DNA from 4 places in the Tessaracoccus lubricantis genome. Region 4 is predicted to be linked to each of the others. Evidence: riboswitches for the same ligand, from Rfam matches in the RefSeq annotation. Region 4 holds a riboswitch; each other region holds the start of a gene.
What was found. A riboswitch is a leader RNA that binds a small molecule or an ion and turns the genes downstream of it on or off. The one in region 4 is predicted to bind thiamine pyrophosphate.

Region 1: another riboswitch for thiamine pyrophosphate. It lies ahead of ABEA30_RS06120 (3-oxoacyl-ACP reductase); the one in region 4 lies ahead of thiC (phosphomethylpyrimidine synthase ThiC).
Region 2: another riboswitch for thiamine pyrophosphate. It lies ahead of ABEA30_RS02330 (thiamine ABC transporter substrate-binding protein); the one in region 4 lies ahead of thiC (phosphomethylpyrimidine synthase ThiC).
Region 3: another riboswitch for thiamine pyrophosphate. It lies ahead of ABEA30_RS04735 (MFS transporter); the one in region 4 lies ahead of thiC (phosphomethylpyrimidine synthase ThiC).

The regions. Positions count from the first base shown of each region.
Region 1 covers NZ_BAABLV010000019.1:86,044-93,441, reverse strand. Annotated here, with positions in the region: gene ABEA30_RS06140 (non-ribosomal peptide synthetase) at 1-1,011, shown strand, start outside; gene ABEA30_RS06135 (iron ABC transporter substrate-binding protein) at 1,008-2,048, shown strand; gene ABEA30_RS06130 (ABC transporter permease) at 2,065-3,567, shown strand; gene ABEA30_RS06125 (ABC transporter ATP-binding protein) at 3,564-4,634, shown strand; TPP riboswitch at 4,676-4,771, shown strand; gene ABEA30_RS06120 (3-oxoacyl-ACP reductase) at 4,806-5,609, shown strand; gene ABEA30_RS06115 (aldo/keto reductase) at 5,622-6,608, opposite strand; gene ABEA30_RS06110 (CHRD domain-containing protein) at 6,858-7,331, shown strand; gene ABEA30_RS06105 (hypothetical protein) at 7,345-7,398, opposite strand, start outside.
Region 2 covers NZ_BAABLV010000008.1:73,494-80,891, reverse strand. Annotated here, with positions in the region: gene ABEA30_RS02345 (HEAT repeat domain-containing protein) at 1-31, opposite strand, end outside; gene ABEA30_RS02340 (ABC1 kinase family protein) at 125-1,804, shown strand; gene disA (DNA integrity scanning diadenylate cyclase DisA) at 1,828-2,874, shown strand; TPP riboswitch at 2,899-3,004, shown strand; gene ABEA30_RS02330 (thiamine ABC transporter substrate-binding protein) at 3,039-4,085, shown strand; gene ABEA30_RS02325 (ABC transporter permease) at 4,082-5,731, shown strand; gene ABEA30_RS02320 (ABC transporter ATP-binding protein) at 5,725-6,699, shown strand; gene ABEA30_RS02315 (TetR/AcrR family transcriptional regulator) at 6,712-7,311, shown strand; gene ABEA30_RS02310 (helix-turn-helix transcriptional regulator) at 7,398-7,398, shown strand, end outside.
Region 3 covers NZ_BAABLV010000016.1:33,896-41,293, reverse strand. Annotated here, with positions in the region: gene ABEA30_RS04750 (RNA-binding S4 domain-containing protein) at 1-241, opposite strand, end outside; gene ABEA30_RS04745 (SDR family NAD(P)-dependent oxidoreductase) at 323-1,012, shown strand; gene ABEA30_RS04740 (plasmid stabilization protein) at 1,014-1,370, opposite strand; TPP riboswitch at 1,435-1,544, shown strand; gene ABEA30_RS04735 (MFS transporter) at 1,535-2,875, shown strand; gene thiM (hydroxyethylthiazole kinase) at 2,872-3,645, shown strand; gene ABEA30_RS04725 (thiamine phosphate synthase) at 3,642-4,319, shown strand; gene ABEA30_RS04720 (oxygenase MpaB family protein) at 4,270-5,154, opposite strand; gene ABEA30_RS04715 (cupin domain-containing protein) at 5,212-5,688, shown strand; gene ABEA30_RS04710 (MarR family winged helix-turn-helix transcriptional regulator) at 5,834-6,295, shown strand; gene ABEA30_RS04705 (MFS transporter) at 6,288-7,398, shown strand, end outside.
Region 4 covers NZ_BAABLV010000010.1:539-7,936, forward strand. Annotated here, with positions in the region: gene ABEA30_RS03215 (hypothetical protein) at 1-1,930, opposite strand, end outside; TPP riboswitch at 2,030-2,136, shown strand; gene thiC (phosphomethylpyrimidine synthase ThiC) at 2,131-3,849, shown strand; gene ABEA30_RS03225 (nuclease-related domain-containing protein) at 4,045-4,950, shown strand; gene ABEA30_RS03230 (DUF456 domain-containing protein) at 5,076-5,567, shown strand; gene ABEA30_RS03235 (beta strand repeat-containing protein) at 5,631-7,398, opposite strand, start outside.

The sequences.
Region 1 (7,398 bases), on a different contig from region 4:
GACTGGCACCATCGGCCCGTCCGCAGCCTCGTCGAGGTCGCCGACGACGACGCCCGGCCGGCGCGGAACCGTCGCTGGCAACGGGTCGAGGTGTCGGTGGTGCTGCGCGCCATCGCCGCGATCATCATCTGCGGCTCACACGCCGAACTCTTCCGCGTCCTGGGCGGCGCCCACACGCTCATGGCGGTCGCGGGCTACAGCACGGCGATGTTCGGCCTCTCCGCAGTAGGTGTCGTGGCCCGCTGGCGCGCCGGCGCCCGGCTGCTGGTCGGCGTGGCCGTGCCCACCGTCGTGACCGCCCTCATCGGCATGGCGTACGGCCGCTACGGCTGGGGCAACGTGTTCATGGTCAACTGGGCCACCGGCAACATCTCCACCCGTGGCCGCAACGAACTGTGGTTCGTCGACGTGCTGGTGTTGGCCGTGCTGGTGGTCACCGCCCTGCTGTCGTGGCCGGCGATCTCACGCCGGTGGAACGACGACCCCTGGCGGGTCGCGTTCGCGCTGCTGGTCGTCGGGCTCGGCTCCCGCTTCATCATCCTCAGCTTCGAACACGACGGGCCCATGCGCGGCGTCCTCCCGACGGTGTTCTGGCTGTTCGCGGCAGGCATGGCGCTCGCGGTGGCCCGCACGCGCCGTCGCACTGAACTGACCCTGGCGCTGGCGCTGCTGGGCACGCTGGGCTACTTCCCCGACAACACGGCCCGCAACCTGGTGATCGCCGGCGGCATCATCGCACTGGCGCTGCTGCGCAGCGTCCCCGTGCCCAGAGTGCTGGTGCCCGTCGTCACGGTGCTCGCCGCCGCGAGCCTGCACATCTACCTCGTCCAGTTCCACGTGCTCACGCTCGTGTCCCGGACGCTCACCGACCACGGGCTGGTGCGCACCGTCGCCGGCCTCGTGGTCGGCATCGTGGTCTGGCGGCTCACCGCCACCCCCATCGCCCGCCTGCAGGACCTCCTGGTCCCGCTGCGCCGCACATCCCCCACCTCCGAGAGGACCATCCCGTGACCCCGCATCTCAGCCGCCGTCTGCTGCTCACCGCGCTCGCCGTCGCACCGCTCGCCGCCGTTGCCGCGTGCGGACGTGACGACGGCGGCGAGGAGTTCGTCGCAGACCCCGAGGCGCTGCTCATCTACTCCTCGCAGCACGAGAACGTGACCAAGGCCTGGGCGGAGGCGTTCACCGCCGCCACCGGCGTGAAGACGCAGGTGCGCAAGGGCTCGGACTCGTCCATGGGCCACCAGATCGTGCAGGAGGGCGACCGCAGCCCCGCCGACGTGTTCCTCACCGAGAACTCCCCTGCGATGACGGTGGTGCAGCGCGCCGGGCTCCTCGCGCCCGTGGCCGCGGCCACCCTGGCGCAGGTCCCCGACGACATGTCGCCGTCGAGCAAGGACTGGCTGGCCATCGCCGCCCGCTCCACCGTGCTGTGCTGGAACCCGTCCAAGATCAGCGAGGCAGAACTGCCCGCGTCGATGATGGACCTGGCGGACCCGTCGTGGGACGGCCGCTGGGGCTGCGCGCCCGGCGGCGCCGACTTCCAGGCGATCGTCGCCGGCATGCTGGCCGACCGCGGCGAGGAGGAGACCGCCGCGTGGCTCGAGGGCCTGCAGCGCGGCGCCAACGCCTACCAGAACAACATCGCCACCATGAAGGCGGTCAACGCGGGCGAGGTCCCCGTCGGCGTCATGTACCACTACTACTGGTACCGCGACCAGGCCGGCACCAAGGAGGGTTCGGGCAACACGCAGCTGCACTACTTCGGCAACGAGGACCCCGGTGCGTTCGTCTCGCTCTCGGCGGGCGGCGTGCTGGCCAGCAGCGACAAGGCCGAGCAGGCGCAGCAGTTCCTGGCGTTCGTCACCTCGCCCGAGGGGCAGAAGGTCCTCGTCGACTCCAAGTCGATGGAGTACGCCGTCGGCGTGGGTGTGCCGTCGGACCCCGCGCTTCCCCCGCTGGACACCCTGGACAACCCGCCGGTGGACCCGTTCACCCTCAACTCCGACGAGGTCACCCGGCTGATGACCGATGCCGGCATCCTCTGACCGACCCTGGCTCCAGGTGGCCGCCGCGCTCGTCGCGGCGGTCGTCCTGCTCCCCATCGTCGTGACGGTCGCCAGCGGGTTCGGCGCCGGCTGGTCCGAGGCCGTCGCCTACCTGTTCCGGCCGCGCATCGGGATGCTGCTGACCAACACGGCGGTGCTGATGGCCATCACGCTGCCGGCGTCGCTGGTCCTCGGGACTGCCGCGGCGTGGCTCGTGGAGCGCACCGACCTCCCCGGCGCAGGCGTGTGGCGCGCGCTGATGCTCGCGCCGCTGGCCGTGCCCGCGTTCGTGGCCAGCTACGCCTGGATCTCGTGGCAGCCGTCCCTCGTCGGGCTGGGCGGCGCCGCGCTGGTCACGACGCTGGCCTACTTCCCGTTCGTGTTCCTGCCGGTCGCCGCACTGCTGCGGGCGCTCGACGAGGGCGAGGAGGAGGCGGCCCGGTCGTTGGGCCTGGGCCCGTTCGCGGCCTTCCGCCGCGCGGTCCTCCCGCGGCTGCGCCCGGCGCTGAGCGGGGGTGCGTTGCTGGTCGCGCTCCACCTCCTCGCGGAGTACGGGGTGCTGGCGATGATGCGCTACCAGACGTTCACCACCGCCATCCTGCAGCAGTACGCCGTCGGGTTCAGCGACGCCCAGGGCTCCCTGCTCGCCTCCGTGCTCCTCCTGCTGTGCCTGGGCCTCCTCACCCTCGAAGTGGTGGCGCGGGGCCGCCGTCGGGTCGCCCGGATCGGCTCGGGCAGCATGCGGCCGCCGTCGAGGGTGCCGCTCGGCCGGTGGACGTGGCCCGCGGTGGTGGGCCTCACGCTGTTGACGGCATTGTCGACGGCGGTGCCGGTCGTGCTGGTGGTGCGGTGGCTGATCACCGGCACCAGCCAGTCGGGCGCCGTGGCCGACGACCTACTGCGGGTCACCGGCTCGACGCTGGGCCTCGCCCTACTCGGCGGCCTCACCGCCGTCGTCCTGGCGCTGCCCGGAGCGCTGCTGTTGAGCCGAGGCGGTGGGTGGGTCGCGACGCTGCTGGAGCGGGCCACGTTCGTGGGCAGTGCGCTGCCCGGCGTGGTGGTGGCGCTGGCGCTGGTCGGGCTGGCCGTGACCTGGGCCCCGGGGCTCTACCAGACGGTGGCGCTGGTGGTGCTGGCGTATGCGGTGCTGTTCCTGCCGCGGGCCATGGTGTCGCTGCGTTCGGGGCTGGCCGCGGCGCCGCCCGAACTGTCCGAGGCCGCCCGGTCCCTCGGGCACGGCGGGGCAGGCGTGCTGCGCCGCGTGGTGCTGCCGCTGGCCGCGCCGTCGGTGCTGGCCGGGTTCGTGCTGGTGGCGCTGGCCATCTCCACCGAGCTCACCGCCACCCTGCTCCTCGCCCCCACCGGCACCGACACGCTGGCGCTGTCGTTCTGGGCGGCCAGCGACGAACTCGACTATGCGGCGGCTGCACCGTACGCCGCGGTGATGATCGTGCTGTCGGTGCCGCTGACGGTGGTGCTGCGGCGCCAGATCACCCACGACAGGAGGGCGACGAGATGAGCGAGGTGGAGGTGCGCGACCTCCGCGCCGGATACGGGACCAACGAGATCCTCCACGGCGTGAGCCTGAACGTCACCGAAGGCGCGACGACCGCCATCCTCGGCGACTCCGGCTCGGGCAAGACGACCCTGCTGCGCGCCATCGCCGGGTTCCTGCGCCCCACCGCGGGGGAGATCCGCGTCGCCGGCCGCACCGTCGCCGGCCCGCGCACCTGGGTGCCGCCGGAGCGGCGGGGCGTGGGCTACGTCCGGCAGGAGGGGGCACTGTTCCCCCACCTGAGCGTGGCGGGCAACATCTGCTTCGGCCTGCCCCGGTCCGGGTTGCGGGGTCGGGAGCACACGCACCGTGACCGGGTGGCCGAGCTCCTCGAACTGGTCGAGCTGCCGGCCGAGGTGGCCGGCCGCTACCCGGCGCAGCTCTCTGGCGGCCAGCAGCAGCGGGTGGCGCTGGCGCGGGCCTTGGCCCCGCGGCCGAGCGTGGTGTTGCTCGACGAGCCGTTCTCGTCGCTCGACACCGCGCTGCGGCATGCCACCCGGGAGGCGACCGCGCGGGCGCTGCGGGCGGCCGGGGCCACCGTCGTGCTCGTCACCCATGACCAGGGCGAGGCGCTGTCGTTCGCCGACGAGGTGGCGGTGCTGCGCGGGGGCCACGTGCTCCAGGTGGCGGCGCCCCGCATCATCTACGGCGAGCCGATCGACCCGCAGGTGGCTGCGTTCATGGGCGATGCCGTCATGGTGCGGGGCGAGGGCGTGGGTCCGGAAGTGCGTTCCGGCCTGGGCACCCTGACGGTGGTGGGCTTCGTGCCGCGCGGTGCCGTCGACGTGCTGCTGCGGCCCGAGCAGATCCGCCTGACGTCACCCGAGCAGGGTGCCGTGACCGGGGTGGTCACGACGGTGCGCTTCTTCGGGCACGACGCGGTGGTCGGCCTCGACGTCGCCGGGGACGCCCAGGGGTGGGCCGGCGGGCCGCTGTCGGTGCGGGCCAGGGTGCACGGCAACGAGACCCCGGTGCTGGGCGCACGCGTGGGCCTGCGCGTGGTCGGCCCGGTGCGCGTGTTCAAGCACTAGTCGCCGGGGGAGGGCTGCGGCGACGTCTGCTAGCCTCGGCTCAAAGTGACACGGGGTGCCGCCGTCGGCGGCTGAGATGAGACCCGTCGAACCTGATCCAGTTCGTACTGGCGAAGGGAATGTCCGTGCTGAGCCCATGGCTTCCTCCGCCGCATGCAGGAAGGCATGTCCATGGCCGCATCCACCAGCCCCGCCGTCCAGAAGCCGGCCGCGCCCGCGCTTGCAGACCAGGTCGTCGTCGTCACGGGCGGCGCACGTGGCCTGGGCCGCAGCATCGTGCAGGCGTTCCTCCGCGAGGGAGCGCGGGTGCTGATCAACTACCGCGCCAGCGCTGAGGCCGCCGAGCAGCTCGCCGCTGCCCACCCGGGCCAGGCTGTCGCCGTGCAGGCCGACGTGCGTGACCGCGCACAGGTCGACGCGCTCATGTCGCGGGCGAAGGAGGCGTTCGGGGCGCCGGTGTCCACCGTCGTCAACAACGCGCTGGTCGACTTCTCCTTCAACGGCGACGCGCGAGCCAAGGCCGGCGACATCGCCTACGAGGACCTGGGCAACCAGTTCTCCGGCGTGGTGGAGGGCGCGCTCAACGTGATCCAGGCGGCGCTGCCCTCCTTCGAGCGGGCAGGCTCAGGCCGGGTGATCAACATCGGCACCAACCTGTTCCAGCACCCCGTGGTGCCGTACCACGACTACACCGCCGCCAAGGCGGCGCTGTTGTCGTTGACGCGCACGTTCGCCGTCGACCTGGGCCCGCGCGGCATCAACGTCAACATGGTCAGCGGCGGGCTGCTGCGCACCACGGATGCCAGCGCCGCAACGCCGGATGCCGTGTTCGACGCGATCGCGGCCGGCACGCCGCTGGGCAGCGTGACCACCCCCGACGAGTTCGCCGACGCCATCATCTTCTTCGCCTCCCCCTGGGCCCGTGCCATCACGGGGCAGAACCTCGTGGTCGACGGGGGCCTGGTCAAGAACTGAGTGCCGCCACGGTCACCAGCGGCCGTGGACGTGCTCGCGGATGTACTCGTCGTAGAGCCGTTCGCACGCGGCGAGCTGCTCCTGCGTGAGAGGGGGCAGCGAGCCGGCGGCCGCGTTGGCCTTCGCCTGCTCCGGGCGGCTGGCGCCCGGGATGACGACGGAGACGCCCGGCTGGTCGATGATCCAGCGCAGCGCGAACTGCGCGGGGGTCACGCCGTCGGGGACGATCGACGCGAACTCGCGCGCCGCGGCGACCCCGACGTCGTAGGGCACGCCGCTGAACGTCTCGCCCTGGTCGAAGGATTCGCCGTGCCGGTTGTACGTGCGGTGGTCCTCGGGCGCGAAGGTGGTGGACTCGGTGAACCGCCCCGTCAGGAGCCCGCTGGCCAACGGCACGCGCGCGATGATGCCGACGCCCGCCTCGACGGCGGCCGGGAGCACCTCCTCGAGCGGCTTGCGGCGGAAGACGTTGAGGATGATCTGGATGCTCGCCACGCCGGGGCGGCGCAGCGCCGTCATGGCCTCGTCGACGGTCTCCACCGAAACGCCGTAGTGGCGGATGCGCCCCTCGTCGACCATCTCGTCGAGCACGTCGAAGACGCGGTCGTCCGAGTAGACCGGAGTGGGCGGGCAGTGGAGCTGGACCAGGTCGATGGTGTCGAGGCCCAGCAGCGTGCGGGAGCGGTCGTTCCAGGCGCGGAGGTTCTCGCGGGTGAACTGCTCCGGCACGTGCGGGTTGGCGCGGCGGCCGAGCTTCGTCGCCACCATGATGCCGTCGTCGGCCCGCTCCTTCAGGAACCGGCCGACGAGCTGCTCACTGTGGCCGTCGCCGTAGACGTCAGCCGTGTCGAAGAACGTCACGCCCTCGTCGGCTGCGGTGTGCAGGACGGCCATGGCGGCGTCGTCGCCGACAGCACCCCAGTCGCCGCCGAACTGCCAGCACCCTTGGCCGACGACACCGATGTCGCGGCCGGTCTTACCCAATGTGGACTTCTGCATGCCCCCACCTTGGCACAGCCTCGCGCGGGATGTGTGTCCGGGGTGGCGTGTGGGGTTGGCCGGCCCCTGAGCGTGGCGCGTGCTGGTCCCTGAGCATGGCGCGTGCTCTTTCCTCGCACGCGACACGCTCAGGGACCGGCGGCGGAGGCCGCACCCGCAAACCCTTGACCCCGGTTCTCGCCCCGACTTAGCGTGAAACCCGGGGCCAGGATCCGCCCGGCTCCGGCCACCCGAGTCTTGGAGGCCAAGATGAACCGCATCCGTCTGTTGACCCTGCTCGTCGCAGTGCTGAGCCTGGGGCTCTTCGCCGTGCCCGCCCACTCCGCCACCGTCTTCACCGCCCAACTCAACGGCGGCAACGAGGTCGCCAACGTCGACACCCAAGCCAGGGGTGCCGCGATCTTCCGGCTGTCGGCCGACGGCACGGAGCTGCACTACCGACTGATCGCGTCGAACATCGACGACGTGACCATGGCCCACATCCACCTCGCCCCCGTCGGCGAGAACGGCGCCCCCGTCGTGTGGCTCTACGAGCCCGACGCGGGTGACGGCACCCACAACGGTGTCCTCGCCACCGGCGTCATCACCGAGGCCGACTTCATCAACCAGCTGGCGGGGCACGACATGAGCCACCTGCTCGAACTCATCGAGTCGGGCGGCGCGTACGTCAACGTCCACACGGTCGACAACCCCGGCGGCGAGATCCGCGGCCAGCTGCACTGACGCGGCTCGCGGCTCACGCCGTCAGGCCCTCGACCAGCGCGAACCCCAGGTCACCGGGCGGTACCTC
Region 2 (7,398 bases), on a different contig from region 4:
GCTTGATCAGGGTCTCCACGTTTCGTGTCATGTCATCGACGGTAAAGCCTCACGCCGCGTGAAGGTCAAGCCCCGCGAGCCGGCTGCCACTACGCTGTGGGCAAACCCGAGGACAGGGGACGCAATGCCGGACATGGCCATGATCACCCGGTTGGGCACGCTGCTGGTGCGCCACCTGGGCGCCTTCAGCACGCAGGGCTCCGAGATCCCGGGCGACGCCCCCGAAGCCCAGCGGACGGAGGAGGACGCCCGCAGCTTCACCCGGTCGCTCGAGGAGATGGGCCCCACGTTCATCAAGTTCGGCCAACTGCTCTCCACCCGCCAGGACCTCCTCCCCGCCGTCTACACCGAAGCGCTCAGCCGGCTGCAGGACGACGTCGAGCCCGTGCCCGTCGAAGAGGTCCGCGCGCGCATCGAGGAGTCGCTGGGCGCGCCGGTCAATGCGATGTTCGCCGAGTTCGACGACCGGCCGCTGGCCGCCGCATCGTTGGCACAGGTGCACCGCGCAGTGACGAAGTCGGGGCGCGACGTCGTGGTCAAGGTGCTGCGGCCCGGCGTGCGTGACAAGGTCCGCAGCGACCTCGACTCCCTGGCCGGGCTGGCGGACTTCGTCGACCGCAACACCCCCGTCGGCCCGCGGCTGGGGGCCGCGCGGATGCTGGCCCAGTTCCGGCGTTCGATGGCCGACGAACTCGACTACCGCAAGGAGGCCGCCAACCTGCGCCTGTTCGCCGAACTCGCCGAGGACGAGCGCGACATCGTGGTGCCCTCCCCCATCGCCGACTACTCCACCGACGACGTGCTCACGCTCGAGTTCATGCCGGGCAGGAAGATCACCGACCTGGGCAAGCTCGAGCTGCTCGACGTCGACGGCCCCGGCCTGGCCGGCTCGCTGTTCCACTTCATGCTGCGGGCGATGCTGGTGGACGGCATCCTGCACGCCGACCCGCATCCCGGCAACCTGTTCCTGACGCCCGAGCACCAGATCGCCATCCTCGACGTCGGCATGGTCGTGCGGCTCCCGTCGCGCGTGCGCACCTCACTCGTGAAGCTGCTGGTGGCCATCGGTGACGCCGACGGCGAGGGCGCAGCAACGGTGCTGGCCAGCATGGGGCACCCGCTGGAGGACTACGATGCCTCCGCCTTCCGTGACTCGGTCACCCACCTGGTCTCCGCCACCCTCTCGATGGGTTCGGAGCTGCAGGCGGGCAGCGTGCTGATGGAGTTGGCTCGACTCTCCGGCGAACACGGCCTCCGGCCCCCGGCCGAGATGACGCTGGTGGGCAAGGCGCTGCTCAACCTCGACCAGACCACCCAGCACCTCGACCCGGACTTCACGCCGATCGAGGCCATCCGCGCCAACATCCCCACCATCCTGCGCGCCTGGTTCACCCCCAGCGCGGCGCAGGCGCTGCTGGGCGGGCTCGAGGGCAAGCAGTTCATCGAGCGCCTCCCCCGCCGCGCCAACCGCATCCTCGACTCGCTGGCGGAGGGCGAGCTCGCCTTCACGGTCAAGGCGATCGACGAGGACCGCCTCCACATGGTGCTGCACCAACTGGCCAACCGCCTCTCGACGGCGCTGGTCCTCGCCGCGATCACCGTCGCGGCGGCGCTGCTGATGGTCGCCGACGTCGGCCCCGGCCTGTTCGGGTACCCGGCGCTGGGCGCGATCTTCTTCATCGTCGCCGCCGTCGGCGGGCTCGTCATGGTGCTGGGGATCCTCCTGGAGGACCGCCCGTCGCGCCGCCGCGTGAAGCGCAACGACCGCCGACGCAAACTCGACGACGACGCCCCCGTAGACTGACGTCCCGACGACAAGGAGATCAGGTGCCAAGGTCAGCCATCCGCCGCTACCTGCGGCTGCTCGCGCCGGGCACCCAGCTGCGCGGCGGCCTCGACCGCATCCTGCTCGGGCGCACGGGCGCGCTGATCGTGCTCGGCAACAACGCGCGGGTGCAGCAGGTCTGCTCCGGCGGGTTCCAGCTGGGCGTCGACTGCACCGAGCAGAACCTGCGCGAACTGGCCAAGCTCGACGGCGCGATCATCCTGTCCAACGACCTCACCCGGATCGTCGCGGCGGGCGTGCACCTCGTGCCCGAGGGGGACCTGCCGACGGCGGAGACGGGCACGCGGCACCGCTCGGCGGACCGCACCGCCCAGTCGGCCGGCGTGCCGGTGGTGACGGTGTCGGCGTCGATGAGCACCGTGTCGCTGTTCCTGGGCGGCCGACGCCACCCCGTCGAGACCGTGCCCCAGGTGATCAGCCGCGCCAACCAGACGCTCGCGACGCTCTCGCGGGTGGTCACGCGCCTCACCGACCAGCTCGAGCAGTTCTCGCAGCTGGAGATCGCCGACCAGGTCACGCTGCGCGACCTCACGCACGTCGCGCACCGGCTCGAACTCACCCGGCGGCTGTCCACCGAGATGCAGTTCCACGTCGACATCCTGGGCGTCGAGGGCCGGTTGGTGTCGCTGCAGCACGCCGAACTGGCCAGCAGCTTCGAGGGCGTGGCGGACCTGCTGACGGAGGACTACGCGCACAACCTGGCGGACCCGTCGGACTTCGACCTGCTCGCGCTGCACAACTTCACGCCCGAGGAACTGTTCAGCAGCGGCTTGGTCGCCGAGCGCCTCGGCTTCGGCTCCACCGCCAACCTCGAGCAGAGCCTCGGTACCCGCGGTGTGCGGCTCCTGTCCCGGGTCGGCCGGCTCCCCGCCCCCATGGTCACCAAGCTCGTCGGCCGGTACTCGCTGCAGGAGATGTTCGGGGCGTCGGTGTCGCAGCTGATGGAGATCGACGGCATCGGGCCCCGCCGCGCCCGCCTGATCCGCGACGCGCTGCTGCGGGTCACCGAATCGAACGGCGGTTCCTGAGCGGAGCGGCTGCGCTATGGTGGACGCCGAACACAGGGGAGCGCCACCGGGGCGCTGAGAGTGCGGGAGGCCGCAGACCCTCAAACCTGATCCGGCTAGCACCGGCGTAGGGAGTTGGGAATTCTCCTCGGCGTTGGCCGAGCCCTCCTGATGAAGGAGCGGACATGAAGTTCATCGCGCAATCGGCCGTGGCGGGCGTCGCCGTGCTGGCCCTCGCCGCCTGTGGCGGCGCCACCCCGGCCACGGAGTCCTCGGCCGAGGACACCACGCCCACCTCGTCGTCGACGCTGACCGTGGTGACCCACGAGTCCTTCAGCCTGCCGGACGAGCTCAAGGCCAAGTTCGCCGCGGACTCCGGCCTGGAGGTGACCTACGTGCAGCCGGGTGACGCGGGCACGCTGGTCAACCAGCTCGTCCTGACGAAGGACTCGCCGCTGGGCGACGTGGTCTTCGGCATCGACAACACCTACGCGTCCCGCGCGGCGAAGGAGGGCGTGCTCGTGGACTACGACCCTGAGCTGCCCGAGGACGCCGCGCAGTACGACGCCGAGGGCCTCACCCCCATCGACTTCGGCGACGTGTGCATCAACGCCGACAAGAAGTGGTTCGCCGAGCAGGGCGTGGCGGTACCCACCACGCTGGACGACCTGGTCAAGCCGGAGTACGCGGACCTCCTCGTGGTGACCAACCCGGCGTCCTCGTCGCCTGGCCTCGCGTTCCTGCTCGCCACCATCGGCGAGAAGGGCGACGGCTGGCTCGACTACTGGGCCCAGCTGAAGGCCAACGGCGTCAAGGTCGCCTCCGGTTGGACCGAGGCGTACTACACCGACTTCTCCGGGGCCGACGGTGCCGGCCCGCGGCCGCTGGTGCTCAGCTACGCCACGTCGCCCGCCTACACCGTCGACGGCGACGAGTCCACCACGGAGGCGCTGCTGGAGACCTGCTTCCGCCAGGTGGAGTACGCCGGCGTCCTGGCGGGCGCCCAGAACGAGGAGGGTGCCCGCGCCTTCATCGACTTCCTCCTCAGCCCCGAGGTGCAGGAGGTATTCCCCACCGAGATGTACATGTACCCCGCCCTGACCGAGACCACCCTGCCCGAGGAATGGGCGAAGTTCGCCCCGCTGGCCCCCTCCCCCGTCGAGGTGGCGCCTGACGAGATCGACGCCAACCGCGAAGAGTGGATCCGTGACTGGACCGAGGCCATGGGGTGAGATCCACCCTCGGCTGGCGGCTGGGATGGGCGCTGGCGGCGCTCGTCCCGGCCGCCTTCCTCGTCGTGTTCTTCGCGTGGCCGGCGGCCGCGCTGGTGCTGCGCGGCTTCCATGACGGCACCTCCTGGACGCTCGAGGGCTTCACCACGGTCTTCGGCTCGCGCCGCACGTGGGGTGCCATCGGGTTCACGCTCGGCTCGGCCGCCGTCTCGACGGCGGCCTGCCTCCTGCTGGGGCTGCCGGGCGCCTACCTCCTGTACCGCTGCAGCTTCCCGGGGCGCGACCCCCTGCGCGCCGTGATCACCATCCCGTTCGTGCTGCCGACGGTGGTCGTCGGCGTCGCGTTCGGCTCGCTGCTGCGCCCCGACGGCATCTTCGGCGGGCTCGACCTGGCTGGTACCCCCACCGCGATCCTGGCTGCCATGGTCTTCTTCAACTATTCGGTGGTGGTGCGCACGGTCGGCACGATGTGGTCGCGGCTCGACCCCCGCCTGGCCCAGGCCGCGGGCACGCTCGGCGCCTCGCCCCTGCGGACCCTGCGCACCGTGACGCTGCCGGCGCTGAGCCCGGCCATCGTGTCGGGGGCCTCGCTGGTGTTCCTGTTCAGCGCCTCGTCCTACGGCATCGTGATGGTGCTCGGCCAGACGCGCCACCGCACGATCGAGACCGAGATCTGGTTCCTCACCACCCAACTGCTCGACCTCCCGTCGGCCGCGGCCCTGTCCATCACCCAGCTGGTGATCGTGTCGGCCGCGCTGTGGTTGAGCGGCCGCGCGCAGGCCCGGATGACCCGCGCGCTGAAGCTCCAGGCGGCGGCCGACGAGGAGCAGGGCCTCTCGCTTGCCCGCGACGGCGCCGCGCTGGCCGTCACGCTCGCGGTCGCCGTCGTGCTCTTGGGGCTGCCGTTGGCAGACTTGGCGTGGCGGTCACTGCACCGCGGGGGCGACTTCACGACGGTGAACTACCTGCAGCTGGCGGCCGAGGGCGGGGCGGGCGTCAGCGTGTGGGAGGCGCTGCGCACCTCCCTGGTGACCGCGCTGGCCGCCACCGCCATCGCCGTCACCCTCGGGCTGTTCGTCGCGCTGGTGGCCTCCCGGCGCCCCCGGCGCCGGGTCGCGCGCTCGGGCCTGGCCGCGCTGGAGTCGCTGTTCCTGCTGCCGCTGGGGGTGTCTGCCGTCACGGTGGGCTTCGGCTACCTCATCACGCTCAACCGGCCACCGCTGGACCTGCGCTCGAGCATCGCGCTGATCCCGATCGCGCAGGCCGTAGTCGCCCTGCCGCTGGTGGTGCGCACCCTGCTGCCCACCCTGCGCGCCATCGATCCCCGGCAACTGGAGGCGGCCGCCACCCTCGGCTCCACCCCCTGGCAGGTGGTGCGCCGCATCGAGCTGCCCCACCTGGGCCGCGCGCTCGGCTTGGCGGTCGGCTTCGCGTTCGCCACCTCCCTGGGCGAGTTCGGTGCCACCAGCTTCCTCGCCCGGCCGGACAATCCCACGCTGCCGGTGCTGATCTTCCGGCTCTTCGGCCGGCCCGGCGCCGAGAACTACGGCGTCGCGCTGGCCGCGTCGGTGGTGCTGGCAGGATTGGCAGGAGTCACGATGGCCGCGGCCGAACGCCTGCGGCCGAAGGAGGTCGCCGCGTGGTAACCGGTCTGGAAGTACGGGGCGTCACCGTCCGCTACGGCGACACCGTCGCCGTCGACGACGTCAGCCTGCACGTGGAGCCCGGCACGGTCGTGGCGCTGCTCGGCGCGTCAGGCTCGGGCAAGTCCACCCTGCTGCGCGCCGTCGCCGGCCTCCAGCCGCTCACCTCAGGCGCCATCGCGTGGGACGGCGAGGACCTGGCGCCGGTGAAGGTGCACAAGCGCAACTTCGGGCTCGTCTTCCAGGACGGCCAACTGTTCCCGACGATGGACGTGGCCCGCAACATCGCCTACGGCCTCGGCAAGCTGCCCAAGGACCAGCAGCGGGCGCGGGTCGCGGAGATGCTGGAGCTCGTCGGCCTCGCCGGCTACGGCGACCGCAAGCCCACCGAACTGTCCGGCGGACAGGCGCAGCGCGTCGCGCTCGCGCGCTCCCTGGCCCCGTCACCACGGGCCATCCTGCTCGACGAACCGCTCTCCGCGCTGGACACCGGCCTGCGCCGCCGACTCGCCGACGACCTGGCGCGCATCCTCCGAGAGACGGGCACCACCGCCGTCCACGTGACGCACGACCACCAGGAGGCCTACACCGTCGCCGATCGCGTGGCCGTCCTCCACGAGGGCCGGCTCCTGCAGGTCGACGCGCCCGAGGCGCTGCGCGAGCGGCCGCACAACCGTCAGGTGGCGGCCTTCCTCGGCTACCGGGCGTTCGTCGTCGAGGCCGAGGCGCACCGGCTGGGCTGGACCGGGCGGCTCGCCACCGGCGAGGTGCTCGGCATCGGGCCGGCCTCGCTGCAGCTCGACCCCGCCGGCGTGGAACTTCCCATCCTCGACCAGACGCTCACGCTCGACGACGTCGAGCTCAAGGTGGCGTTGCCCGACGGCCAGACGGCGACGGTGGCCTCACCGTCGAAACTCGACGCCACGTCGGTGAGAGTCACCCTGATGGGTGGCGCCGTGGTGCCCGCGTGACACAATGTCGCCATGCCGAAGATCGCCGCTGCGTCCGTCGCTGAGCACAGGGCGCAGATCGAGGTCAAACTCCTCGACGCCGCCGAGGCCCTGCTGCGGGCCGGCCTGCCGCTGACCGCGGGCAAGGTCACCCAGGACGCCGGGATCGCCCGCAACAGCATCTACCGCTACGTCGACAGCATCGACGACCTGCGCGGCATGGTCGTCGCCCGACACCTCCCGACGTGGTCCAAGGCCGTCGGCGACGCGGTGGCCGGCGTCGAACACCCCGGGGACCGGGTGGTCGCCTGGGTGCGGGCCAACCTGGAAGAGGCGGCCGACACCGGCCACGGCTGGCTCATGCAGATGGCGCAACAGCCGGGGGCCTCGCGCGTCACCTCCGCCATCGCCGACCAGGCCCACAACGTGCTGCGCGCCTCGCTCATCGGTGCCTGGCGCGCACTGCTGCCAGATCCCGAGCTGGCCCGCCTCAACGTGGCCCTCACCCGGGGCATCCTCCAGGCCGCCTTCGTCCAACTGGACCGCGGCTTCCCGCCCGAGAAGCTCATCCCGGCGGTGGTCGCCGCGACACAGGCGCTCGTCGACGCCGCTTCGGGCCGCCCGGGCGTGTAAATTCCTTTCGGCCGCCCCGCCGCCCCAGTGAATTGCGGAACTAGACTGGCCCCACACTGAGCCACAGGGCGGAAGGTTGTTGGGGGA
Region 3 (7,398 bases), on a different contig from region 4:
CGATGTAGGCCGCCTGCGCCAGCGGCGCACCCACCCGCTTGGCGAGCGTGGCGTCAACCACCTCGAGGATCTTCTCCTCCTGGTCCTTGCGCACCCGGATCACCTGCCCGGCCACCACGTGCTGCGACGCCTTGGGCAGCAGGTCATTGACCCTGACGTGGCCACCGCGCACCGCCGTCGTGGCGAGCGAGCGTGTCTTGTACACGCGCACCGCCCACAGCCAGGCGTCCAGTCGGGTCATGCGCAGAATCCTAACGCGCACCACAACGGGTGTCGGCGGCGCCGAGTACCGTAAGCCGCGTCACCTGACGAAAGGATCCCCATGTCCAAGAAGGCCATCGTCACCGGCCACAGCAAGGGCCTCGGCGCCGCGATCGCCGCGCAGTTGGAGGCCGACGGCTGGGTCGTGCTGGGCGTCTCGCGCTCGGCGGGTGAACGGGTGGACCTCGGGCAGCCGTCGGCGCTCACCGAATGGATCAGCTCGGGCGCGTTGGCGGCCTTCCTGGCGGACGCCTCAGACGTCATCCTCGTCAACAACGCCGGGGCGGTCTCGCCCATCGGCTTCGTCGGCACGCTCGACCCCGCCCAGATCGAACAGTGCGTCACCATCAACGTCACGGCGCCCCTCATCCTCACCGACGCCGTCGTGCGGCTGCGCCGTGAGGGCACCCCGCTGCGCGTCGTCCACGTGAGCAGCGGCGCCGCCCGCGCCGCGCACAGCACGTGGAGCACCTACTGCGCCTCCAAGGCCGCCGTCGACATGCACGCCTTGACGTTGGCCGAGGAGGGCCTCGACGGCGTGCGCGTCGCCTCGATCGCGCCCGGGGTGGTGGATACCGACATGCAGGAACACATCCGCGCGACGGATTTCCCGGCGCGTGACCGGTTCCGGGCGATGAAGGACAAGGGCCGCCTGAGCACGCCGGAGGACGCCGCGGCCAAGATCCTGGCGCTGGTCAACCGCGCAGACTTCGGCCAGAAGGTGCTGGCAGACGTCCGCGACGCCGGCTGAGCTACTTGGCGTCGACGGCCTTCTGCAGCTCGGCCTTGTTCATCTTCGAGCGGCCCTCGATGTTCTTGCGCTTGGCCTCCTCGTAGAGCTGGTCCCGGGTGCGGCCGCCCGGGCCCTTGTGTGAGCGCAGGCCACCGCGTCGGCCCGACGAGATGTCCTCCCTGGACAGCTTGCTCGACTCCTTGGCCTCGCCTGCCCTGGCGCGTTCCTTGTTGACGGTGCGGGCGGCGATCTCCTCGGCCGTGTCCTCACTCTCGCCACGCTTCTCGAGGCCTTCCTTGATGTGCTCGTACTGGCGCTCGCGCTTGTCACTCCATGCCCTGGGCGTCATGTCGACCTCCTGCTCGGGTCCCTCCACGCTACGACGGAGTCTCACTCCCGGCTACCTCCTTTGGCACCGTCGCTTCGTGGGCTAAGGTGCTGGCCATCCACACGGGTGCCCTCGGCAGGGGGCTGAGATGGGGCTGATGCCGCCCGGACCGTCCGAACCTGTCCGGGTCATGCCGGCGAAGGAAGTTAGTGATGACGCACACCATTGCCACCCCCCTCACCCACCCGGCCGCGGCGCTGCCGCCCGAGGGCCGCGCAGCCCTCCGCGGCGGCGTCCTCGGCAACTACGTCGACCAGCTCCACATCTTCCTGCCGCTCGTGGCGCTGGTGCCGGCGCTCCCCGTGCTGGCAGGTCCACACGCCGCGGCCACCACCGGCGCCATCGTGGTCATGGCCATGCTGCTGGGCCGCCCCATCGGCGGCATGGTGTTCGGCCAGATCGCCGACCGCCTGGGCCGCACCACCACCACGAAGGTGGCCATCGCCGGCACCGCCGCCTGCACCCTGGGCATCGCCGCGGTGCCCACGCACGAGGTGATCGGCGGCGCGGCCATCCTGATCGTGATCGCGCTGCGCTTCCTCGGCGGCGTGTTCATCGCCGGCGAGTACTCCGCTGCCATCCCCCTGGCGATGGAGTGGTCCAGGCCGCGGCGCCGGGGGCTCTACTCAGGCCTGATCATGTCGATGGCGCCATGGGCGCAGGCCACCATCGCCTTCACCACCGGCGTCCTGCTGGTGGCACTGGGCCCCGACGCCTACGCCGCATGGGGCTGGCGCGCGTCGTTCGCCGCCGGCGGCCTCGCCTCCGTCGCGATGCTGATGTACTACGGCGTCCACGTCACCGACGCCCCCGTGTTCCACCGCAACCGCTCCACGCGGCGCAGGCTCGGCCTCGTCGAGGTGCTCAGCGGCACCCACGCCCGCTCGTTCTGGCAGATGTTCGGCCTCATGAGCGGCCTGTGGTTCCTCACCAACACCACCGTCATCATGCTCACCCCCCGGTTGGGCACCGACGTGGGCCTGGACGCCACCAGCGTCAGCGTCGTGATGGGCTGCGCCGCCGTCGGGCAGGCCATCGTGATGGGCGTCACCGGGCACCTGTCGACGCTGCTCGGGCGTCGCCGGTTCTTCATCATCTGGGGCGTGGTGGCCGCGGTGTCGGCGCCGCTGCTGTGGCTGGCCATCATGAGCGGCCCCGCCGTGTGGCTGGTCGCGGCGTGCGCCGTCGCGCTCCAGGTGCTGACGGTCACCGCGTACGGCCCGATCGGCGCCTACCTGTCGGAGCGCTTCCCCACCGCCGTGCGCGCCACCGGCTACGGCACCGCCTACAGCCTGTCGATCGTCATCCCTGCGCTGTACCCGTTCTACCTGCCCACCCTCGAGGGCTGGCTCGGCCGCGACACCGCCGTGCTCGCCCTCATGGTGCTGGGCGGCACGCTGGTGGCGGTGTGCGGCGCGCTCGGCCCGGCGCTGCGGCCGGCGGACATCGACGACGACCTCGAGGCCGTGTCCTCGCGTCAGGGGCGGCCATGATCGCCGACGTGATCGCGGCGGTGCGCGAGCGGGCGCCGCTGGTGCACTGCCTGAGCGCGGCGGTGTCGCTCAACTTCGTCGCCGACGCGGTCCTGGCCGCCGGCGCACGGCCGATGATGACCGAGACGCTCGAGGAGGCCCCCGTCATGGTTCAGGCCGCCGACGCGCTGCTCGTCAACCTCGGCACGCTCTCCACAGATGGCGCAGCGGGCATCCCGGCGACGGCGGCGCGGGCTCGCGAGCTGGGCACGCCCTGGGTGTTGGACCCCACGGCGGTGGGGCTCGCCCCCGTCCGCACCCCACTGGCCCGCCACCTCCTGACGCACCGGCCCGCCGTGATCCGCGGCAACGCCTCGGAGATCCTCAACCTCGCCGGGGCCGGGACGGGCGGGCGCGGCGCCGACACCGTCCACGTCCCGGAACAGGCCGCCCACTCGGCCCACCTGCTGGCCCTGGCCACGCACGCGGTCGTCGCGGTCTCCGGGGCCCGCGACCTCATCACCGACGGTGAGCGCAGCGTCGCGGTGACGGCCGGGCACCCGCTGCTCACGCGGGTCACCGGCACCGGCTGCACGCTGGGCGCGCTCACCGCGGCCTGCGCCGCCGTCGCGGACCCGTTCGAGGCGGCGCACGCGGCGACGGCGTGGCTGTGCGTCGCCGCAGAGGACGCGGCTGGCGCGGCAGCCGGGCCCGGCTCGTTCAAGGTGGCGCTGCTGGACGCGCTGGCCGCCGTCGACCCCCACGCCGTCGAGGAGAGGGCCCTGGCATGATCGACCTGCGCTGTTACGTGGTCACCACCGGCCACGGGCCGGACGTGGTGGCCAAGGTGGCCGCGGCGGCAGGCGCCGGGGCCGGCGTCGTCCAGGTGCGCGAGAAGTTCCTGCCGGCGCGCGAGCTGCTGCGCCTGACGCTGGAGGTGGGCCGCGCGGTGCACCGGGCCAACCCGGCGTCGAGGGTGGTGGTCAACGACCGGGCGGACGTCGCGTTCGCCGCGATGCAGGAGTCGCCGTGGGTGCACGGCGTGCACCTGGGGCAGGACGACCTGCCGCCCGCCGCGGCGCGTGCGCTGCTGGGGCCGGACGCCGTCATCGGCCTGACCACCGGGACGCTGGCAATGGTGCGGGCCGCGGACGAGCTGGCCGGAGTCGTCGACTACCTCGGTTCGGGCCCCTTCCGCCGCACCCCCACGAAGGACTCCGGCCGCCAGCCGGTGGGCCTCGAGGGATACCCGCCGATGGTGGCCGCCACCCGGCTGCCCATCGTCGCGATCGGCGACGTGCAGCCGGCGGACGCCGAGGCACTGGCGGGCACCGGGGTGGCAGGAGTCGCCGTGGTGCGGGCGGTGATGGGCGCCGAAGACCCGGCGGCCGTCGTCGGGGAGATCCTCCGGGGCTTCACGCGCGGGGCGGCGCGCCCAGGCGGTCGCGGCGACTCTCGGGCGTGAGCGCCCAGCGCACGATCGCCGTCGAGAACCGCCCCAGCGGGCGGCCCACCAGCACGTCGAACCAGCGGCCCGACGGCAGCTTCAGCTCGCGGCGGGCCCATGCGGGCAGCGTCGCGATGGCGCCGGCGGCCAGCATCCAGTAGCCCGGCCGCGCGGGCCAGGGCACGGGCGGGGTCCTGAGCAGGAAGTCGACGGTGTCGAGCGCGGCTGCGGACGCGCGCAGCTCGGGCCGGAACCCCTCGATGGCGGCCAGCAGCTCCGCCTCCGTGCGGGGCAGGTCCACGGCGCCGAGCATCTCGCCGACGGGGGCGGCCTGCGCCACGTACTCGTCGGTCTCCTCCGGCGTGAGGCGGCGGTCGCCGTAGTGCTGGAAGGCCGCCAGGAAGCTCTGCGTCTCGGCGATGTGCACCCATGCCAGGAGGTGGGGGTCGGAGGCGCGGTAGGGCGTGCCGTCATCGGTCTTGCCGCGCACGCGTTCGTGCACGGCCCGGATGCGGTCGATGAGCGCCTCCGCGGACGGGATGGGTCCGTAGGTGGTCATGGCAATGAACTCGGAGGTGCGTTGCAGGCGGCCCCACGGATCCGACCGGTACCCGGAGTGCCCGGCCACGCCGGCCATCGCCGCCGGATGCAGCGCCTGCACAAGGAGGGCGCGGATGCCGCCGACGTACATCGCCGCGTCGCCGTTGACGTGCCAGATGACGTCGTCGGGGGTGTGCCAGCGCTGGCCCTCGGCGCCCCAGATCAGCTTGGCCTTCGCGTCGGCGTCCTCGCCCGCCACGCGCGAGCGCAGGGTGCGGCCCAGCAACGAGCGCAAGCGGGCGAGCGGCTTCATGCTTCCCAGACTACGTGGGCGGCCCGGACGGCTAGTCTGACGTGGGTAGGAGGAAACATGAAGATCACCGACAACGGGCCCAAGCCCAACACGTTCGACATCGAGACCGCCACCCGCGAGAACACCAACTACCGCACCGTCGCCTGGTCCGGGAAGTACTTCCAGGTCACGCTCATGTCCATCCCGGTGGGCGAGTCCATCGGGCTGGAGATGCACCCCGAGACGGACCAGTTCCTCCGCATCGACGCCGGCAAGGGCAAGTGCGTCATGGGGCCCAGCAAGGACAACCTCGACTACGAGCAGGAGGTCGAGGACGGCTGGTCCATCCAGGTGCCGTGCGGCACGTGGCACGACGTGATCAACACCGGCGAGGAGCCCCTTCAGCTGTACGTCGTCTACGCCCCCACGCACCACTCGAAGGGCAAGGTGCACGAGACCGCCGCCATGGCGGAGGCCGACGAGGAGGCCGGTGGCGACGAGCCGCCGAGCTTCAGCCACCAGCCCGCGCCGAACGCCGAGGACCAGTCCGCCTAGGCACCCTCACACCAAGCCACGCTGGTGGCCCTGCCCTCATCCGAGCGCAGGGCCACCAGCGTCTTTCGTTTCGGACAAGGGATGATGCAATTTTGATTAGCTGAGGTAATGAGCTAGGGTAACGTCCGGCCCGCGAAAGGAAACCGTGACGAATCCCACCCCCACCGCGCCAGGCAGCGCCGACCAGCCCCTCGACAAACCCGCCCTCGCCAACGACCTCCGACTCGCCTGCCAGCGCATCGCGCGCCGGGTCCGGTTCGAGTCCACCAGCGAACTGGCGCCGCACCTCTTCTCCGTGCTGGCCCGGGTGAACCGCGTCGGCCCCCAGACCCCCACCCAGCTCGCCGAACACGACCGCGTCAGCACGCCGTCGATGACGCGCACGCTCAACGCGCTGTGCGAGCGGGGCCTCGTCGAGAAGCAGCCCCATCCGCACGACGGCCGCCAGGTGTTGATCCAGTCCACCCGGGCCGGCGACGACGTGGTGCAGCAGACCATCGCGCACCGCGACATGTGGATGCTCGCGCACATCGACTCCCTGGACGACGACAAGCTGGCCCTGCTGAGAAAGGCCGCCGACCTCCTGCTGGAGGTGTCGCATGCCTGAGACCCGCTGGAAGATGTTCGCGTCCTTCGCGGTGCGCAACTACCGCTTCTTCTTCCTCGGCGCCCTGGTGAGCAACCTCGGCACGTGGATCCAGCGCATCGGCCAGGACTGGCTGGTGCTCACGGAGCTGACCGAGAACTCGAGCACCGCGCTCGGCATCGTGACGGCGTTGCAGTTCCTGGCCATCCCGGTGCTGGCCCCCTATGCGGGCGCCGTCGTGGACCGGTTCGACAAGCGCCGGGTGCTCGTCGTCAGCCAGTTGGCGCTGGCCGCCTCCGCGCTTGCGCTGTGGGCCCTGGTGGCCACCGGGACGGTGCAGCTGTGGCACGTCTACGTCTTCGCACTGTTCACGGGCGCGGTCACGGCGTTCGACAACCCGGCGCGCCAGTCCTTCGTCTCGGAGATGGTGCCCACGCGGCTCCTCCCGAACGCCGTGGGGCTCAATTCCACGTCGTTCAACGGGGCGCGCCTCGTCGGCCCGGGCCTGGCCGGCGTGCTGGTGGCCGCCGTCGGCGTTGGCCCCACGCTGCTGATCAACGGGCTGAGTTTCTTCGCGTTCATCGGCGCCCTGTGGTTGATGCGGGCAGACGAGCTGCACCCCGCGCCGCACGTCGAGGCGAGGGGCGCCGCACGGGACGGCCTGCGCTACCTGGCCGGGCGCCCCGACATCATCGTGGTGATGGTGATCGTGTTCATGCTGGGCACCTTCGGGATGAACTTCCAGATCTTCAACGCCACGATGGCCACCGAGGTCTTCCACTCCGGCGCCCGCGAGTTCGGCCTGCTGGGCACGATCATGGCCATCGGCACCCTGGGCGGCGCCCTCGTCGCGACGAGGCGCACCACCCCGACGCTGCGCACGGTGATGCTGGCGTTGACCGGGTTCGCGTTGAGCACGTTCGCGCTGACGTTCGCGCCGACCTACCTCGTCTACGCGCTGCTGCTGATCCCGTCGGGCTTCTTCGCGCTGACCGTGATGACGACGGCGAACGCGGCCGTGCAGCTGGCCACGGCCCCGGAGTTCCGGGGTCGGGTGATGTCGGTCTACATGGCGATCTTCGCCGGCGGCACGCCGCTGGGTGCGCCGCTGATCGGCTGGCTGG
Region 4 (7,398 bases):
CCTCTCCCCCGTTCCTCGTTCGGGCCGGGTTGTCGCCACCCTCACCGGTGCGAAGTTGGTATCGGCCCCTCGAGTCGAGTTCCGCGTCCAGCCCGGTGAGCACGTGGACGATCACCTCAACCACCTTGTCCCTGGCAATTCCCTCCACCTCGGCCATCGTGGCGAGGAAGTGGTCGCCGAACCGATGCGGGCGCAGCCGGAGTTCGTGCTTCTGCGCCGGCGGGATCATCCGTGCCCATGCGGCACCGATCTCGAAGTCCAGCTGGTCGGCGTCCCCCTCGAAGAGCCTGTCGACCGCGGTGACCGCCCCCTGCCTGCGCTTCAGCCGCTTCTGTGCCGCCCGGAGCCGCTTCCTGCTCTCCTGCAGCTGAAGCGTGAGCTCCTCGATCTCGTTCTCCGCCCTCCTGAGCCGCTTGATGATCAGCGCCTTCTCGCGCTGCTGCTCCGGAGTGAGCCCAGTGGACTCCTCGGCCCCTTCAGGCGCCTCGTCGTCCCCGGCTGGTTCCGCCTTGTCCACGGTCACCAGCCAGGGTGGGCCGCCGTCGAGCACCGACGGCGCGGGGACGGCCTCGGCAGGGTCCGCGGCGTCGAGCATCGAGAGGAGCCACTGGCCGGCCTCGGGTTCGCCGAACCACAGCGCCACCACGTCGCCGGCGGCCACGAGGTCGGCGACGGTGGCGCCATCCTCCGCGATGTCCTCCGCCCCCACGCGGCGGACCTCCCCCGGGAACAGCTCGACATCGCACCCGCCGCCGTCGACACCCACCACCCGGGCCAGCACCGTGTCGCCGTCCCGGTAGCCCGAGAGCGCGTCGACGGCCGAGCGCCGCATGCCGGTGACGTCGATGCGGCGCGACTCCGGGTCGAACGTGCCGACGACCCTCATCCCCTTGCAGAACAGCCGCTCCGCCGCGAGGTCGGGCAGGACGAGCTCGGGCCACAGCGTGCCGCCCATCTGTACGCCCGGGATGGTCACCAGCGCGCGGTCGCCGATGACGCCCTGCACCTCGCCCGTCACCACGCAGGGGGCTTCGGTGCCGGAGCCGAGCGTCAGCCCACCGCGGGCGGCCATCGAGAGCGCGTCGGAGATGAGTTGGCGGGTGACCTTCACCTTGTCGGAGGGCCCATAGGCGAAGCGCAACGGCGAGAGGTAGGGATCCGCCGTCCAGTCGTCGCCGATGGGATAGACGCGGGAGGCGCCGCCGTAGACCTGGCACTGGTCGGGCACGGCCTGCGAGAAGGCCCAGCTGGCTTCGGCTCCCGTGATCTCGGCGACATCCGCCAGGCCGGCGAGGTCGGCGCGCAGCTCCTCGGCGTCGACGTAGGCCGCGGCGGCGCCTGAGGCCCGCGTGATCACCACCACGGGCCGCTTCCGTGCCGGCGTCGTGAGGTGCGCCGCGAGCGCCGCGGCCGAGGCCGGGTCGTCGACGATGCGCACCCCGTCGGCTGGGGGCGACGGCGGCCCCGGCTTGGGCACCGTGCCCGGGCCGGCCGGGGCCACCCGCGGTGCCGGTGTCGCCGTCGGGGTTGCGGCGCTGAGGGCACGGCGGACGTCGTCGGCGATCCTCGACTGCATGGCGCGCCGCTCTGCCTCGTCGCGGCCGAGGTGCAGGGAGAGGGATCGTGGGTTGCTCTGCCAGCGGTCGCCGGGCGGGTAGACGCGGCAGGCACCGAGGAAGGCACTGGCCTCCTTCCCCACGGCGTCCGAGAGCGCAAACGTGAGGTCCTTCGAGGGGAGCGTGACGACGTCGATGTCGCGGCCGAACTCCCTGGCAAGGTCCGGTGCGGACACGAACGGCTGGTTGGCGCCGTCGGCCACGGTCAGCAGCACGACGGGGCGCGTCCGGCTCGAGGAGCGGAGGTAGGTGACGAGCAGGCCGACGTCGAGCCGGTCGCGCAATGCGACGGGGGCGTCTGTGGGGAACTGCATCGTGCCTCCTGTCCGGACATCCCCATCATCAAGGGTCGGGGCAGCCAACCGCGGCGGATATGGACAGCCCGCTCACTGACCCCGCTCTGTGGTTGACTCTCGGCATCCCACGGGTGCCCGGGCACGGGCTGAGATCAAGCTGATGCCGCTTGGACCGTCGAACCTGTCCGGGTCATGCCGGCGAAGGAAGAGAGATTCCGATGGAAATCCATCCGCAGCACCGTGCCGTCACCATCTCCGACGGGGACGTCCGCGTCCCCGTCACTGCCATCAGCCTGGCGGAGTCGCCGGGTGGCGTACCGAACGCCGACGTGCACGTCTACCGCACCTGCGGGCCCACCGCCGATCCCGTGGAAGGCCTGGCGCCCATGCGTCAGGAGTGGATCGACGCCCGCGGTGACACCGAGGCCCACGAGGCCCGGCCCCGCGACCTCGCCGACGACGGACGCGCCGCCGTCCGGCGAGGTGCCGCCTCCGAGCAGTGGCGCGGCCGCCGCCACGAACCCGTCCGGGCCCTGCCCGGCAAGCGCGTCACGCAGATGCACTACGCGCGCAACGGCATCATCACCCAGGAGATGCGCTACGTGGCGCTGCGGGAGGGGGTCGCCGTCGAGAAGGTGGTCGAGGAGGTGGCCGCCGGACGCGCGATCATCCCCTCCAACGTGAACCACCCCGAGAGCGAGCCCATGATCATCGGGCGCGCGTTCCTCACCAAGGTCAACGCCAACATCGGCAACTCGGCGGTGACCAGCTCGATCGCCGAGGAGGTGGAGAAGCTCACGTGGGCCACCCGCTGGGGCGCCGACACCGTGATGGACCTGTCCACCGGCGACGACATCCACACCACGCGCGAGTGGATCATCCGCAACAGCCCCGTGCCCATCGGCACCGTGCCGCTGTACCAGGCGTTGGAGAAGGTGGACGGCAAGGCCGAGGACCTGACGTGGGAGGTCTACCGCGACACGGTGATCGAGCAGGCCGAGCAGGGCGTCGACTACATGACCGTGCACGCCGGCGTCCTCCTGCGGTACGTGCCGCTGACCGCCGAGCGCGTGACGGGCATCGTCAGCCGCGGAGGCTCGATCATGGCGGGGTGGATGTTGGCGCACCACCGCGAGTCGTTCCTCTACGAGCACTTCGACGAGCTGTGCGAGATCTTCGCGGCCTACGACATCGCCTTCAGCCTGGGCGACGGGCTGCGGCCCGGCTCGATCGCCGACGCCAACGACGAGGCGCAGTTCGCCGAGCTCCGCACGCTCGCCGAGTTGACCGAGCGGGCGTGGGCGTACGACGTGCAGGTGATGGTGGAGGGCCCGGGCCACATCCCGCTGCACCTGGTGGAGGAGAACGTGCGGCTCGAGCAGGACTGGTGCCACGGCGCGCCGTTCTACACCCTCGGGCCGCTGGTCACCGACATCGCGCCGGGCTACGACCACATCACCTCGGCGATCGGCGCCGCCGTCATCGCCATGCACGGCACGGCGATGCTCTGCTACGTCACGCCGAAGGAGCACCTGGGGCTGCCGAACCGCGACGACGTGAAGACCGGCGTGATCACGTACAAGATCGCGGCCCACGCGGCCGACGTGGCGAAGGGCCACCCGGGTGCGCAGGTGCGCGACGACGCGTTGAGCAAGGCGCGGTTCGAGTTCCGGTGGCACGACCAGTTCGCGCTGTCGCTGGACCCTGACACCGCCATCGCGTTCCACGACGAGACCCTGCCTGCCGAGCCGGCGAAGACGGCGCACTTCTGCTCCATGTGTGGGCCGAAGTTCTGCTCGATGAAGATCACCAGCGACATCAGGGCGCGTTTCGGCTCCGGCGCCGACGCGGAGTCGGGCATGGCGGCGAAGTCGCGGGAGTTCCGGGAGAAGGGCGCGCAGGTCTACCTCGACATCTCCGAGGTGAGGACCGCCTGATCAAGGCGCTCAGGGCGGGCGGGCTGGCCAGCGGTCGGCCCGCCCGCACTTTTCTCTTCCTCAGCGGCGGGTCGGTGTGGATAATCCACACCGGGTGCCTTTTGAGGAAGAGAAATCCTGGGCGAGCCGCCTGAACGCGCTGCAGCGTTCCGTTTGGACCCCACCCAGAGGGCTCGCGGGCTACCCTCGTCCACCATGGGGGACGACAGCAGTGCTCAGTACGAGTTCAAGCGGTGGCGGCGGTACGGCAAGGACCGCCTGTACGTGACGAGGGTGGCCGACTCTGAGCAGGTGGGCTACTTCGACGTGGTGGCCGGAACCCACCACCCGGGGCAGCCTGCGCTGTCCGACGAGCTGACCGCCGCCGTCGGAGCATGGAGTCGCCCGGAGGGTGAGCCGAGCCCGAGCCCGGCTCCCGAGCCGGCCGCCCCCGGCCGGTCGAAGGACCCGGATGCCTCGCCGGCACCTCCCCCACCGACCGTCATCGACCTCGCCCACAACGCCCCCGGCATCTCCCTCCAAGCCCAGATCGACGCGGCGCACGCCGCAGGTCAGCGGGCCACCCTCCTTCGCCGCATCTTCCTCGGCAAGCACGCGCGCTCCCCCTGGGAGCGCGGTGCGATCGGCGAGCGGCTGGTCGCGGCCGAACTGCAGAAGCTCCAGGAGAAGGACCCGCGCTGGCTGTTCCTCCACTCCATCCCGGTGGGCGCCAACGACGCCGACATCGATCACCTCCTCATCGGCCCAGCCGGCGTGTTCTCCATCAACTCGAAGAACCACGCGGGGATGAAGGTGTGGGTGGGCGGCAACACGTTCATGGTCAACGGCGTGCGCCAGCCACACATCCGCAACTCGCGCCACGAAGCCAAACGCGCCGCGAAGCTGCTGTCGCAGGCGGCCGGCTTCGACGTCCACGTCCGCGGCATGGTGGTCCCCATCAACGCCGACGACTTCACCGTCAAGGCCCAACCCGACGACGTCACGGTCATCAACCGCAACCGCCTCCGCAAGCACCTGCGGCGACTCCCGGAACGGCTGCCCCAGCCCACCGTCGACATACTGTTCGAGCACGCGCGCCGCAGCACCACGTGGCTCGGGTGATCGCCCAGCACCACCCCGACGAGCACCTCGCGGCGGTACAGAACCTCTGCCGCAGGAGTTCGACCGCGCCGGCCTCCCCTGAGCCGTGCGGCGCACCTGGCCGGGTGCCGCCCTACGCTTGACCGGTGACCACGGAAATGATCGCGGCCCTTGCCGCAGGCGCACTCGCCCTCGTCGGCCTCGCGGGCATCGTGGTGCCGGTGCTTCCCGGCAGCTTGGCCATCGGCATCGGCGCGCTCGTGTGGGCCATCTGGGGAGGCTCCTCCTGGGGGTGGGTGGCGTTCGGCATCGCCGCAGTGCTCCTGGTCATCGGCGCCGTGAGCAGCTGGCTACTGACTGGCAGGTCCCTGCAGCAGCGTGAGGTGCCGAAGTGGCCGGTCGTCGTCGGCGTGGTTGCCGGCATCGTCGGCGTCTTCGTGCTGCCCGGCTTCGGGCTGCCGATCGGCTTCGTGCTGGGCCTGCTCCTGGCGGAGTGGTACCGGTTGCGCGACTTCCGCCAGGCCGTGGCCACCAGCCTGGCCACCGTCAAGGCGCTCGGGCTGGGCATCCTCGTGGAACTCGCCTGCGCCATGGTGGCCGTGGTGGTGCTGGCGATCAGCATCGTCACCGCTTGGTGACCATCGCCGACCCCAGCACCCCCGAGCACCACGGCTGGGGCGTCCGCCGGACGCCAAGCACCCTCAGTGCCGCGACGTCGTGGGCTCCTCCCGTCGGCGCAGGCGGGCCACCGCGACGGCGGCCGCGGTCAGCACCAACAGCCCTGCCAGCCCGGAAGCCGCGGCAAGGCCGTCACCGCCACCGGTGGACGGCAGGCCCGGCCGAACCGTCGGGGTCGTGGGCCTGACCGACGACGGCGTGCTCGGCGTCGGCGTGGCCGGAGTCGGCGTGCTCGGCGTCGGGCTCCCGGGAGTCTGCGTGGTGGGCGCGGACGGTGTCGGGCTGACGGGTGCTGCGACGACGTCGAGCGACAGGACCAGCGTGTCCTCGTCGCCGTCCGGGTCGGTGGCGGTGATGGTGACGGTGAACGAACCCGCCGCCGCGAACACGTGGCTCACTTCCGGCTGTTCCGAGCTGACGACCTCGACCACCGGCGTGCCGTCGCCCCAGTTGACGCGGTAGGTGATGAGCGCATCCGACGCCGACGGGTCATCGGCTCCCACCCGGATCGTGACCGGCTTGCCGGCGACGAAGGGCCCGACGGGCTCGTCGACGATCGCCAGCGTCGGGGCCGCATTGTCGACCCGCAACTCGACCGTCGACTCGGAGATGAGCCCGTCGACCTCGGCTCGGATCCCGATCTCATGGGTGGCGGGGCCGTCGTCGATGCCGAAGGCAACCAGCTCTGCCCACGTCAGGGTGACGACGGCGCCCGTGGCGTCGGTGTGGTCGCCGTCGCCGTCGAGGTCCCAGCCGATGGTGGCCGCCGGGCTGGAACCCGCCGCCGACAACGTGACGCCGTCGCCCTCCGAGATCGCCTCGGGCGTCTCGGCGGCGGCGATCGGCATGACGTCGATCCGGGCGCCCTGGGAGCTGGCTCCGAAGCCGCCGCTGGGCGCGTAGACGGCCGTGATGGTGCGGACGCCGGCGGGGAGCGTGGTGGTGAGTTCCGCCACGCCGTCGACGAGGGCGACCGTGCCCAGGACGGTTCCGGACAGCGTCGCCGTGGGGGACGCGGCGAGGACCTGGGCGGTCTGCAGCGCCGGCGTGCCTTCCAGGAACGTGACGGTTCCGGTCGGGGTGGAGGCGGGCGCCGTCACCTCGGCGCGCAGCGTCACGGGCTCGCCGTCGACGATGGTGGCCGGCGGGGTGAAGCTCAGGGTCGTGGTGCCGTCGACCACGACCTCGAGGGGCGTCGCAGCGCTGTCGGTCCAGTCGTCGGCGCCGGTGTAGCTGGCGGCGATGGTGTGGTTGCCGGTGGTCAGGCCCGGGACCGTGAAGGTGACGGTGCCGTCGCCAGCCGGGGTGCCCGCGGCGACGGGGGTGCCGCCGTCGACGGTGTAGGTGACGGTGCCGTCGGTGACCGGGCCGTCGGCGGCGGTGACCTGGGCGGTGACCTCGAGCTCGGCGCCCAGCGGGATGAGGGCGTCTGCGGACAGCGTCACCGCGGTGCCGGACTGGGCCGTGACGACGATCTCGTCCGCGGTGCTGTCGGTCCAGGCCCCCGTGCCCGTGTAGGAGGCACTGATGGTGTGGCTGCCCCGGGTCAGGCCCGGGAGCGTGAACGTGACGATTCCCTTGGTGTTCAATGCCTCCGCGGCGACGGGGGTCCCGCCGTCGACGCGATAGGTGACGGTGCCGGCGGTGACGGGTTCGCCGCCGTCGAGCACGGTGGCGGTGACGGTCACGGGGTCTCCGGTGTCGACCACCTCCGGGGCGGCCAGGGTGATGGCGGGGACGGTCTGGACCATCACGGTCGCCGCGGCGGCGGCGGAGTCGGTCCAGTGGTCG